DNA from 3 places in the Mesorhizobium hunchu genome. Region 1 is predicted to be linked to each of the others. Evidence: riboswitches for the same ligand, from Rfam matches in the RefSeq annotation. Region 1 holds a riboswitch; each other region holds the start of a gene.
What was found. Region 1 has a riboswitch for cobalamin ahead of bluB (5,6-dimethylbenzimidazole synthase). Riboswitches for the same ligand answer to the same signal wherever they lie in the genome.

Region 1 (4,206 bases):
ACAGGCGGATCTTCTCGACCTTGTCCTCGGCAGCTTTCAGCAGGCGGTCGCAATGCGCCTTCAGCGCCTCGCCGCGTTCATAGATCCTGATCGACTGATCGAGCGGCACGTCGCCGCGCTCCAGGTCGTCGACGATCTTCTCCAGCGCGTCGAGCGCCTGCTCGAAGCTCATCGCCCTTACGTCCTCGTTGGTCTTGACGTCGTCGTTCGCTTCAGCGGTCATCGGTCATCCTTTCATCAGCCGGCCGACATGGGCGGCGGTCGAGAAGGCCAGCCCCTGCAGGTCGTAGCCGCCTTCGAGCAGGCTGACCAGACGGCCGGCGCTGTGGGTGGAGGCCTTTTCCATCAGTTGTCCGGTCGCCCAATCGAAATCCTCTTCGGTCAAATCGATCTCGGCCAGCGGATCGCGGTGGTGGGCGTCGAAGCCGGCCGAGATGATGACCAGGTCGGGGCGGAAGGCGTCGATGGAGGGCAGGACGCGCGACAGGAGGGCGTCGCGAAAGGTGTCACTGCCGGTGCGCGGCGCCAGCGGCGCGTTGACGATGTTGCCGGCACCTGTCTCGTTCTTCGCGCCGGTGCCGGGATAGAGCGGCATCTGGTGCGTCGAGCAATAGAGCACCGTGGGGTCGTCCCAGAAGATATCCTGCGTGCCGTTGCCGTGATGGACGTCCCAGTCGACGATGGCGACGCGTTCGGCGCCGTGCTTCTTCTGCGCGTGGCGGGCGGCGACCGCGGCGTTGTTGAACAGGCAGAACCCCATCGCCGTCGTCTTTTCGGCGTGATGGCCCGGCGGGCGCGAGGCGACGAAGACGTTGTCGGCGCGGCCCTCGAACACGTCGTCCACCGCCGCATTGGCGGCGCCGATCGCGGTCAGCGCCGCCTGCCAGCTTTTCGGCGTGGCGACCGTGTCGGCATCGATCTGCGTCATGCCTTCCGAAGGGACGGCGGCGCGGACGCGATCGAGATGCTCCTGCGGATGCGCATAAAGGATGGTCGCTTCGTCTCCCATCGGCGCCTCGACCCGGTCGAGCGCGGCGAACGCCTCGTCATCCAGCACGCGCTGGATAGCGCGCAGCCGGTCGGGCCGCTCGGGGTGTCCGGCGGGTGTCAGGTGTTCGAGGTAGATCGGATGGGTATAGAGGCGGGTGACCATGCGCCTAACATAGAGCGCGACACGCCGTTTCGCCACGCAAGCGCTGAATTCGGCTGGGGAAAGTCGCCCGGGACGCCCGATACCACTTCTCCGCTAGGCAGACAGGGGATCGTGGGCTAGTTTCGGTCCCGCCAGGTGCCCGCCGCGAAGCGGGAGAATCGGGAACGCGGTGCAAATCCGCGGCGTGCCCAACGCTGTGAGGGGGACCGCATCGGCAAATGCCACTGCCTGAGGGCGGGAAGGCGCCGAATGTGGGACGAACCCGAGCCAGAAGACCGGCCAGGCAAGACGGTCGCCCCGCAAGGCCGGGCGGAGCGACCTGTTTTCGATCGCAAGGGGATACGCGATGGATGCCGGCGCTCATCATCTGGACGACAACGCTTTCGACGAGGACGCCCGTGCGGCCGTCTATCGGGCCATCTTCACGCGCCGCGACATCCGCTCGGATTTCGTGGCAGCACCGATCGACGACAGTACGCTGGCGCGGCTGATCCGTGCCGCGCACCACGCGCCTTCGGTCGGCTTCATGCAGCCGTGGAATTTCATCGTCATCCGCGACAGGCGACGACGCGAGAAGGTGCGCGACATCTTCCTCCAGGCCCGCATCGAGGAAGAATGCAATGTCGCCGAGGACCGCCGGGCGCTCTACCGGAACCTGCGGCTCGAAGGCATCTGCGAAAGCGCGCTGAACCTGTGCATCACCTGCGATCGCGAGCGCGCCAGGGACTCACCGCTCGGCCGCTGGCACAATCCCGAGATGGACCTCTTCAGCACCGTCTGCGCGGTTCAGAACTTCTGGCTGGCGGCGCGCGCCGAAGGCATCGGCGTGGGCTGGGTCAGCATCCTCGACAAGGGCGCCCTCAAAGCCTTGCTCGGCATTCCCGAGCATGTCGTGCCGGTCGCCTATCTGTGCGTCGGCCGGGTCTCCGGTTTCGCGACGACGCCGGAGCTGCAACGGCGGAGGTGGCGCGAACGACTGCCTCTCGCCGAACTGGTGATGGGCGAACGCTATGGCGCATCCGGCGACGCCGGGCTGACCAAGGCGATCGCCGACCTGCCGGCACAGGAGTGACGCTCAGGCCGGGCGGGCGGCAGCTTCTCCAAAAGAACCGAATGCCTTGTCCTTCAGTTCGCGAAACTGGCGCGAGACCTCGGAGAGCCTGGCGTCCCACTCAGGATCGGGCGCCTGCCCTTCGATCGCCTTGAAATAGACCTGCATCAGCGAAGCAATGGCGAACGGCTCGACAAAGGCGGCCTTCAGCGCCCAGGCGAAGACGATGGCCAGCACGAAGCTCCAGCCGCCAAGTTCGCCGGGCATGAGGTAGACGACGGCGCCGGCCGGCGCCAGCATGACGAGGAAGATGGCGAAGGTGACGCCCCACAGGATCAGCGCCAGCCACGCCGCGTTCTTGACCATCTTCGCGCCGTTCTGGGCATAGAGCACCACACCCTGCCGCGCGGTCTCGAAAGGAGAGGACGATCCGACGCGGATATTGTAGCCCAGGATGATCTCGTCGATGTAGGTGAGCGCTATGCGGATCACCGTGTTGATGAGGCCGACAAGGCCGTTCAGGCCGGGGATCGGCAGGAAGGCGGCAATGCCGCCGACAAGGCCGGTGACGACGCGGACCGCGCCTTTCACCAGTTGATCGACCACAAACAGGATGCCGGCTTCGCCGAAGCGCCCGGCAACGACCTCACGCGCGTAGGCGAGCTGACCCTGACCGCCCGGCACGGACCGGCCATCGAGCAGATGAACCATCACCGCGATATGCCCGGCCTTCAGCAGATAGAGAATGAATTCGCGGATCCAGTAGACAACAAGAGAGACCAATACAAAACCGGCGACGCCGCCATAGAAGGCTCCGGCTTCCGGCCCGCCATTGGCGAAAGCCTGCCCCACGCCCCAGCCGATGCCCGCACCGGTTCCGGTCGCTGCGATATAGGCCAGCGTGATGCCGAAATAGACGATCATCCTGAACAGGATGAACGGCCACGTCCTTATCATGATCGACACCGAGCGGCCGATCGAGAAATCCCACATCGTCCTCCCCCCGGTTGAGACGATGCCGCAGGATCGACCATGCCGGCCGTTTCGTCAACGGCGCGGCGGGCGCGATCATCTATTTCCGCTAGAGAATCTCGGTACTGGCGATGTGGATGCCGAAGCCTTCCAGGCCGACATAATGGCGCTCGCGCGAGGCGATCAGCCGGATCGAAGAGATGCCGAGATCCTTGAGGATCTGCGCGCCGAGGCCGATCTCGCGCCATTCGCTCTCGCGGCGGCGGGCCTCTTCATGGTCCTCGCCGCCGGCGGCCGGGCGATTGCGGTCCTGATGCGCGACGCCGACCGAGCCCTCGCGCAGATAGACGATGACGCCGCGCCGCTCCTCGCCCATCGCCTTCATGATCGCGTCGAGCCGATGGCTGGTGCCGAACACGTCGCGCACCACATCCTCGGAGTGGAGCCGCACCGGCACGTCGTGGCCGTCGCGGATATCGCCGAAGACGACAGCCAGATGGTGCATCACGTCCCAGGGCAGCATGTAGGTGTAGACCTTGGCCGTCCCTCCGGGGGTCTCGATGTCGGAGCAGGCGACACGCTGCACCAGCGTCTCCTGGCGCTGCCGGTAGGCGATCAGATCGGCGACGGAGACCTGCTTCAGCCCGTGCTTCTCGGCGAAGGCCGAGACCTCGGGGCCGCGCTTGACGGTGCCGTCGTCGTTGACCAGTTCGGAGATGACCCCGACCGGCGGCAGGCCGGCCAGCTTGCACAGGTCCACCGCCGCCTCGGTATGGCCCGAGCGCATCAGCACTCCGCCTTCGCGCGCGATCAGCGGGAAGATGTGGCCCGGCCGGACGAAATCGTTCGCGCCGACATTGCCGTTGGCGAGGTTGCGCACGGTCAGCGTGCGGTCGTCGGCGGAGATGCCGGTGGTGGTGCCGTGCTTGAAGTCGACGGAAACCGTGAAGGCCGTGGTGTGGGCGGAATCGTTGTCCGCCACCATCGGCGCGAGGTTGAGCCGCCTGGCTTCCTCCTTGGGCATCGGCGT
Region 2 (4,206 bases), on a different contig from region 1:
AAAGGTCCACCACGCCCATGCCCGGTTCGTAGTACCCGGCCTTCGGCACCTCGACCGGCCGGGCGGTATCGATGTCGCGCCCGGCAAGACCGGCCAGACGGCGAACCAGCGCGCGCATGTTGTCCGGTCCGCCGGCCCGGAAGTAGCCGAGCAGCGCGGCAAGCTCGTCCTGAGGCAGCGTCGAGGCCTCGGCCAGTCGCGGCTCTGCGTCGCGGTCCTCGCCCGGCAGCAGGGCGAGCTTGATTCCACGTTCGCGCGCCAGCGCGGACAGGCGGTCGCAGCCGTAGCGCCACCAGTCGTAGCCGCCGAGAAGGCGCACGAGGATGACCTTGGCGTGGCTGGCAACGCCGTCCATCCACAGATCCACCGACATGGGATGGCGCAGGTCGCGCAGGGCCGCGAGCCGCATCGACGGCAGCGCGCCGCGCTCTTCCTTCCAGGCAGAAGCCAGACCTGCCAGATCGCTGTCTGTGAAGGACAGCGCCAGAATGTCGGCCGGCTGCTGCCTCAAGTCGATCGGCTCGGCGATATCGTCGAGCGACGCCGAAGTGGTGGTCAGGATGTGCATGACCTGACTCTTCCGGCTTTTCCGTTCAGCCCGCCAGTATTTTTTCGATCGCCGGCCTGTCCAGGCCTTTCAGGCCGATCACCACCAGCTTCGAGCGGCGCTCGTCCCCGGCCGTCCAGGCCCGGTCGTAATAGTGGTTCACGCGCGGGCCGACCGCCTGCAGCAGAAGCCGCATCGGCTTGCCGCCGACCTCGACGAATCCCTTGACGCGCAGCACGTTCTCTTCTTCCGCCGCCTTCGCCACGCGGGCGGCAAGGTCCTGCGGGTCCGCCACCGTCGGAATCTCGACGACGAACGTATCGAAATCGTCGTGCTCGTGGTCGGCCATGCCGTCATGATGGCTCTTGCGGTTCTCGATGTCGTCCTCGACGGCGAGGCCGAGGCCGAGCAGCACCGAAGGGTCCACCTTGCCCTGGGTGGTCGGCACCACCTTGACGGCCCGCGCGACGTGCTCGTTCAAAAGGGCGTTGGCCTTGGCGGAGGCGTCCGCGTCCATCAGGTCGCTTTTCGACAGGATGATGAGGTCGGCGCAGCCGACCTGATCCTCGAAGACCTCCTCGATCGGATTATCATGGTCGAGTGCATCGTCGGCGGCGCGCTGGGCGGCGAGCGCATCCATGTCTGCGGCGACGCGGCCGTCCGCCAGCGCCGGCCCGTCCACCACCGCCACGACGCCGTCGACGGTGACGCGGCTCTTGACACTCGGCCACTGAAAGGCCTGCACCAGCGGCTTAGGCAAGGCGAGGCCGGAAGTCTCGATCAGGATGTGATCGACCTTCGGCGTGCGCGACAGGATCTGGTCCAGCGCCGGCACGAAGTCGTCGGCGACGGTGCAGCAGATACAGCCGTTGGCCAGCTCGACGATGTTCTCCTCCGGGCAGGTATCGACGCCGCAGCCTTTCAGGATCTCGCCGTCGACGCCGACGTCTCCGAACTCGTTGACGATGAGGGCCAGCCGCTTGTCGCCGGCGTTTTCAAGTATGTGGCGGATCAGCGTCGTCTTGCCGGCGCCGAGGAAGCCGGTGACGACGGTGCAGGGAACGCGGGAAGCGGAAGCGGTCATGGAATGTCCTTCAGCATGTCGAGGGGAGGGATGCGCGCGACAAGGCCGCGCTTGAGGCAATCGGGGCGGCCGCGCCAGGGGATCAGGCCGTCCGCGGATTCTGAAAGAAGCCGGGCGCCGGTCACGAGGTCGGCGCCGCTGGCGGTCGTCAAATCGCCGAAGATATAGCTCCAGCCACCCTTGCGCAGAAGCGCTGCCGAGAGCCGGCGCTTGCAGTTGCCGAGGCAGTCCACCGTGCGGACGGCAACGGTGCCGCCGGCGGCGCGGCGGGCGTCTCCCGCGAGAACGGTGCCGGCGCGCGGATGCGCGTCCGAGCCGCTTTCGTCGCGGCAGGTGGCGCAGACCACGATCGTAACGTCGGCACCGTTGGTCGCGCCATGCGATGGGTCGCCGGCTGCAACGTCGGTCAGGTCGGGGAAAACATCGTCGCGGTTCAAAATGCGGCTCCTTGTCCGGGACACCCGCCGGACGATCGGAATTCTGTGTTCGACGGCAGGTCTCCTGGCTCGCGGTTCTTCGCCGTGTCGCCGCCTTCCCGGATATCCAGTGGCCTTCGGCTTCGGCTCGTCGCTTACAGTTGCGGGGACAGCCGCGGATTCGGAAAATCTCCTACACCGCATTCCCTCTTAGCTTCTCCTTCTCGGGAGAAGACCGTCACGCGGGATTTAGGCTGCCGGCAAGGACACTGTCAATGACGGCGCGCGCTGCACGGTGTCGGTTTCCGGACAGGACGGTCCGCCGGGGACCACCGGCAGCTATCGGACCGGCAGTCCCCTCCGCTGCCATTCGTCGGGCGGGATCGGGTCGCCGACGCGGAAGGCGAAGGACAGAACTTTCGTGGCGTCGGCATCGACTTCGCAACGGTAGGCCAGGTCGCGCCATTTCCCGCCGACCCGAAAAGCCGCGCGCGGCACGTCGATGACGTTTCCATCCTTCAGCGGATAGGAGGGCAGCAGGTCCGCGAAATAGGGCGGATCGGCATGGGTGAGCTGTGCGCTGAGTTCGCTGACGCAAAGCGTGCCGCCCCGCGCGCTGCGCGGCATCCCCGCCATCGCCGTGACTGCAAGCGCGTCGCCGGTGGACGATCTCGAAAACAGCGATCTGACATTCTTCAGTTTTTTCGTCTTTCCTCTTTTCGGTGTCTCGGCTTTCTCCGCCTTCGGCTTGGCTTCGTCGTGTTTTGGCGGTGCCTGGGTGCTTCCGCCCGGCGAAGCCATGATCTCGGGGGCGGAGGCCTCCTGTCGCTTCGTTTCCTCCCGCCGGTCGGCTTCGGCGGCTCCGCCGGCTTCCGCGCTATCTCCCTGCAAGGATTTGCGAGGGCCGGTATCCTTTCGTCCATATTGCACGACCGGATTCAGGCGTGGGATAGGCTGGCTGGCAGGCGTTTGCTTCGGCGGCGTCTTGGCGGCCTCCGCTTGCTTTTTGGGTGGTTCCGGCGGTTTTTGCGGGGCAGGGGGAGCTTTCGGTTTTGGCTGCTCTATGGGAGGCGCAACGAGCTTGACTGCCACCGCGTCTTCTTTTTGCGGTGTCTCGAGTGAGTTCGGCAGCCCGAAGATCAGCAGCGCCGCGATGGCGGCATGCAGGCCGACGGAGACCGGCAAAGCCAGTCTCAGCGTTCGGTTCGGCTCCCTGGTTTCATCCTGCATCATCACCAGCGTGCAACGGCATGGCGGCGATATCATGCCGCTCGACAGTTTGCGGGTACAGGTCGCGGCCGCCGCTTGCAACCTGAGCGGTATCAGCCGCTGGCTGCGACGTCCGGCCCGGCCGCGGCCAGCAAAGCGGGTCCAAGGTCTCCCGCCGGGGTGATCTCCATGCGCTCCAGCCCGAGCCAGCCCTGGAGATGCTTCAGCTCTTCCGTCAGGTAGGCGGCGGTTTCCGGCGGTGCGCCGGACTCGGCGAACGCCGCGTGGACGCGCAGGACGCCGGTCGGGCGGTCGGCCTTCAGGTCGACGCGCGCGACGATCGTATCGCCGAGCAGGAACGGCAGCACATAATAGCCGAACTGGCGCTTTTCGGCGGGCGTGTAGATTTCGATGCGGTAGCGGAAACCGTAGAGCGTCTCCGCGCGGGTGCGTTCGAACACGACGGGGTCGAAGGGGGCGAGCAACGCGCGCGCCTCGATGCGGCGCGGCATGCGGGCGTCCTTGTAGAGCCAAGCCGGTCGGTTCCAGCCCTCGACGGTGACCGGAAGCAGCGCGCCTTCCTCCACCAGTTCCTCGATTCCTTTCTTGGTGTCGTCGGGCGAAAGGCGAAAATAGTCGCGCAGGTCCGCATAGGTGGCCACGCCGTGCGCGCGAGCAGATATGCGCAGAAGTTCGCGGTGCGCGTCTGCGGCGGACGGCTCGGGCAGATCGAGGACCGAGGCGGGCAGCGCGCGCTCCGGCAGGTCGTAGAACCGCTCGAAGCCGCGCCGCGAATGGGTAGTGATCAGCCCGGCCCAGAACAGCCACTCGAAGGCGTGCTTGGCGTCGCTCCAGCCCCACCAGCCGCCTTTGCCCTTATGGCCTTCGATATCGGATGCCGCAAGCGGGCCTCGGCTCCTGACCTCCTGCAGGATTTCGTCGATGAAAGT
Region 3 (4,206 bases), on a different contig from region 1:
GCCTTGAGGTCGTCCGGGATGCGGTCGATCTGCCCCACGGACCCGTCGAAGTATTTGAGGTCCGAGACCATCACCTCGTCCCACAGGCCCCTCGCCTTCAGGTCATGGACAAGCTGGGCGTTCACGACGGTGAAGTCGCCGCTCATGTTCGATTTGACGAACAGGTTCTGGTAGGCCGGCTCGATCGACTGCGACACGCCGCAGATATTGGAGATGGTCGCCGTCGGCGCGATCGCCATGCAGTTGGAATTGCGCATGCCAGTCTTTTTGACCCGTTTGCGGAGGCTCTCCCAGTCGAGGGTCGAACCGCTGTCCATTTCTACGCCGGGACGTGCTTCTTCCAGCAGACGGATGGAGTCGATTGGTAGGATGCCCTTCGACCACAGCGAGCCGTTGAAGCTCGGATAGCGACCCCGCTCGGCGGCGAGGTCCACCGAGGCGGAAATCGCATGATAGCTGATCGCCTCCATGCTCTCGTCGGCGAAAGCGACGGCAGCGTCGGAGACATAAGGGATACGCAGCTTCTGGATCGCATCCTGGAAGCCCATCAGGCCGAGCCCGACCGGGCGGTGACGCAGGTTCGAGCGCCGCGCCTCGGGGATCGTGTAGAAGTTTATATCGATGACGTTGTCGAGCATGCGCATCGCCGTGCCGACTGTCTTGGCCAGCCGGTCGAGGTCGAGGCCTTTTTCGATGACATGATTGACAAGGTTGACCGAGCCGAGGTTGCACACAGCCACCTCGTCCTTCGAGGTGTTCAGCGTGATCTCGGTGCAGAGATTAGATGAGTGCACGACGCCGACGTGGCATTGGGGCGAGCGAATGTTGCAAGGGTCCTTGAAAGTGACCCATGGATGCCCGGTCTCGAACAGCATGGTCAGAATCTTGCGCCACAGGTCGAGCGCGCGGACCTTACGGAACACCTTTATGCCGCCGGTGGCAGCCTTCGCCTCGTATGTCTCATAGGCGGCCTTGAACGCCGTGCCATAGAGGTCGTGCAGGTCCGACACCTCATCGGGCGAGAACAGCGTCCATTCGCCGTCCGCCTCGACGCGTTGCATGAACAGGTCCGGCACCCAGTTGGCCGTGTTCATGTCGTGCGTGCGGCGACGGTCGTCGCCGGTGTTCTTCCTGAGGTCGAGAAACTCCTCGACGTCGACGTGCCATGTCTCCAGATAGGCGCAGACAGCGCCCTTGCGCTTGCCGCCCTGGTTTACCGCGATGGCGGTGTCGTTGGCGACTTTCAGGAACGGCACGACGCCCTGGCTCTCGCCGTTGGTGCCCTTGATGTGGGCGCCGAGGCCGCGCACCAGGGTCCAGTCGTTACCGAGGCCGCCGGAATATTTCGCCAGCAGCGCGTTGTCCTTGACCGCCTTGAAGATGCCGTCGAGGTCGTCGGCGACCGTGGTCAGGAAGCAGGAGGAAAGCTGCGGGCGCAGCGTTCCTGAATTGAACAGCGTCGGTGTCGAGGCCATGAAATCGAAGGATGACAGGAGGTCGTAGAATTCGATAGCCCTGCCCTCGCGGTCGATCTCGCGCACGGCAAGGCCCATCGCGACGCGCATGAAAAAGGCCTGCGGCAGTTCGAACCTTTTTCCACGCGTGTGCAGGAAATAGCGGTCGTAGAGCGTCTGCAGGCCGAGATACTGGAAGTTCAGGTCGCGTTCCGGCCTCAGCGCCGCGCCCAATCGCGCCAGATCGAAGCGTCCAAGTTCGGGATCGATCAGTTCGGCCTCAATGCCGACACGCAGGAATTCCGGGAAATAGCTGGCGTAGCGCGTTGCCATCTCGGCCTGCGTCGCCTGCTCCGGGCGCCCAGATACGAAGGTGAGCGCCTCCCGGCGCAGGCGGTCGAGCAGCAGCCGCGCGGAGACGAAGGCGTAATTGGGTTCCTGCTCGACCAGCGTGCGGGCGGCCAGGATCGGCGCCAGCGACAGTTCGTCCAGCGAAAGGCCGTCATAGAGGTTGCGTTTGGCCTCGCTCAGGATCGGCGCGGCGGACACGGTATCCAGCCCGTCGCAGGCTTCTTCGACGATACGGGCCAGACGCTCCTCGTCGAGCGGCTTGAGCGATCCATCCTCCGTCTTGACGTGCAGCGACGACGCGGAACTTGCCGCCACCGACGCCTTTTCGGCGGCACGTTCGCGCGCCCGCTCTTCGCGATAGAGAACATAGGCGCGCGCCACCTTATGGTGCTCGCCGCGCATCAGTGCCAGTTCGACCTGGTCCTGCACGTCCTCGATGTGGAAGGTGCGGCCTTCGCCGACGCGCCGTGTCAGCGCGGAAGCCACCTGATCGGTGAGATCGGCGACCACATCGTGCACGCGCCTGGAGCCTGCCGCCGTCGATCCCTCCACTGCCAGGAAGGCCTTGGTCAGCGCGACCGTGATCTTCATCGGATCGAATGGCGTCACCGCGCCGTTGCGGCGGATGACGCGGTAACCCGGCTCCGCCGGCGTATGCCCGCTGTCGCTGGAAAGGATCGGAGCCTTGTCGGTCGCTTCGGTGTGGAGTGTCGTGGTCGCCGGCATCTGTTTCCCCGTGGCGTTGTGGACGGGGCGTGAAGCGGACGCATGTCGACAGGTGGACAGATGCCCAAGCCGCCGCAAGCGCACCTCCGGGACACCCCGCCCGTGGACGTTTCATGCTGTCACGGCAGGTCTCCTGGCTCGCAGGTCATCGCCCTTGTCGGCCTTCCCGATACCTCGCGGCATCAGTGGCATTCATCGACGCAGGCTCGCTGCTTACAGTTGCGGGGGCAGCGCCGGCATTCCCGGAATCGGGGCACCGGCTTCCCTCTTAGCTCCGAAGCAAGAATCGCTACGGAGAACCATGACGTCTACATATAGATCGCCAATTGCATGTTCCGTCAATATTTAGGGTCTCAGAAAGATCGCGATTGTGTGGATGACGGCCCGCCATGCCTCGCAACAATGCCGTTTCCAGCCGTACATCAGATCGATCCAGTCCTGAATTCCTTCGCGCGAATTGTCCTTGGAAATGAAAACGATCAGCACCGCCAGCGAGGTCAGCACAGCGGCGGCCTCGGGCGATCGGATATGTCGGCCGCCCGGACCAGATCACGACCGCCACCCTTCCTGTCTCCACCGACATTCCGATCAGCCCGCAGAAATAAAGTTGACTCATGGCATCATGTTTTAATATCCAGCCATTGCAAACACTTGCCGGGTTGGTCGACTAACCCGGCGGCGACCGTACAGGGCGCAGGCAGACCTTCAAGATCGCCCTGACCGGACGCATCGGTGGATAATCCGGGATGTCAGACATGACCAGCCTGAACTGCGAAGCGCGACTGCGCCTGCCGAATCTGCCGAGCTACATCGGCCTCATCGTCGACCGGTTGCAGAGCTTCGATGCCGATGTCCGCCAGGAGGCGCAAAGGGTCGGCTTCCGCTTCGCCTTCGGGCGGGCTTCCTTTGACATGAAGCCGGGCCTTCTGGTCATGCGCGCCGAGGCGGACGACCGAGACGGGCTTGCCCGTATCAAGGACCTGCTCGCCACGGCCGTGCAGGTCTATGCCAAGGAAGACGGGCCGGAGATCATCTGGAGCGGCGATCTCGCAGGGGACACGCGGCTTGCGCAGTTTCGCGAGATGACAGTCGCCTCCGTCTGCGACCTGACACCGCATATGCGGCGGATCCGGCTCACGGGCGAAGACCTCCAGCGCTTCGGCAAGTTCGGCGGCATGCACGTTCGCGTCCTGTTTCCCACCAGGACGGTTCCGGATCCGATCTGGCCGACCCTCGGCAGCAACGGATTGCCCATTTGGCCGTCAGACGAGCGGCGACCGGCGGCGCGGGTCTACACCATCCGCGCGCTCGACATCGACGCCGGCTTCATGGACGTCGATTTCCTCGTCCATGAGGGCGAAAGCGTCGGCTCGGCGTGGGCGCTCCAGGCCAAACCGGGCCAGAAGGTCGGCATCATGGGGCCGGTCGGCCGCCCTGTGCGGCCGGCGGACTGGTATGTGCTCGGCGGCGACGAAACCGCCCTGCCCGCGATCGGGCGCCTGCTCGAAACCTTGCCCGCTTTCACGAAAGGCGTCGCTTTCATCGAAATCGCAGACCGAAACGAGCGGCAGGCGATCGGCAATGCCACACAGATCGAATTGCACTGGCTGGAGCGGAACGGCAAGGCGGCGGCTATGGACGGGCGATTGGCCGGCGAGGTGCTGTCCGTGCAATG

Region 2: it holds a riboswitch for cobalamin, as region 1 does, so the genes downstream of both, ABMA46_RS12795 (DUF1636 family protein) here and bluB (5,6-dimethylbenzimidazole synthase) in region 1, are expected to answer to the same signal.
Region 3: it holds a riboswitch for cobalamin, as region 1 does, so the genes downstream of both, ABMA46_RS12685 (ribonucleoside-diphosphate reductase subunit alpha) here and bluB (5,6-dimethylbenzimidazole synthase) in region 1, are expected to answer to the same signal.

What each region holds. Positions count from the first base shown of each region.
Region 1 is NZ_JBEBMG010000002.1:430,494-434,699, reverse strand. Features, by position in the region: gene ABMA46_RS05595 (exodeoxyribonuclease VII small subunit) at 1-223, opposite strand, end outside; gene ABMA46_RS05590 (histone deacetylase family protein) at 227-1,153, opposite strand; cobalamin riboswitch at 1,270-1,451, shown strand; gene bluB (5,6-dimethylbenzimidazole synthase) at 1,500-2,225, shown strand; gene ABMA46_RS05580 (hypothetical protein) at 2,229-3,197, opposite strand; gene ribB (3,4-dihydroxy-2-butanone-4-phosphate synthase) at 3,286-4,206, opposite strand, start outside.
Region 2 is NZ_JBEBMG010000006.1:139,691-143,896, forward strand. Features, by position in the region: gene cobN (cobaltochelatase subunit CobN) at 1-568, opposite strand, end outside; gene cobW (cobalamin biosynthesis protein CobW) at 594-1,631, opposite strand; gene ABMA46_RS12795 (DUF1636 family protein) at 1,628-2,068, opposite strand; cobalamin riboswitch at 2,106-2,302, opposite strand; gene ABMA46_RS12800 (DUF930 domain-containing protein) at 2,387-3,280, opposite strand; gene ABMA46_RS12805 (winged helix-turn-helix domain-containing protein) at 3,370-4,206, opposite strand, start outside.
Region 3 is NZ_JBEBMG010000006.1:111,676-115,881, reverse strand. Features, by position in the region: gene ABMA46_RS12685 (ribonucleoside-diphosphate reductase subunit alpha) at 1-2,531, opposite strand, end outside; cobalamin riboswitch at 2,638-2,850, opposite strand; gene ABMA46_RS12680 (DUF2218 domain-containing protein) at 3,287-4,206, shown strand, end outside.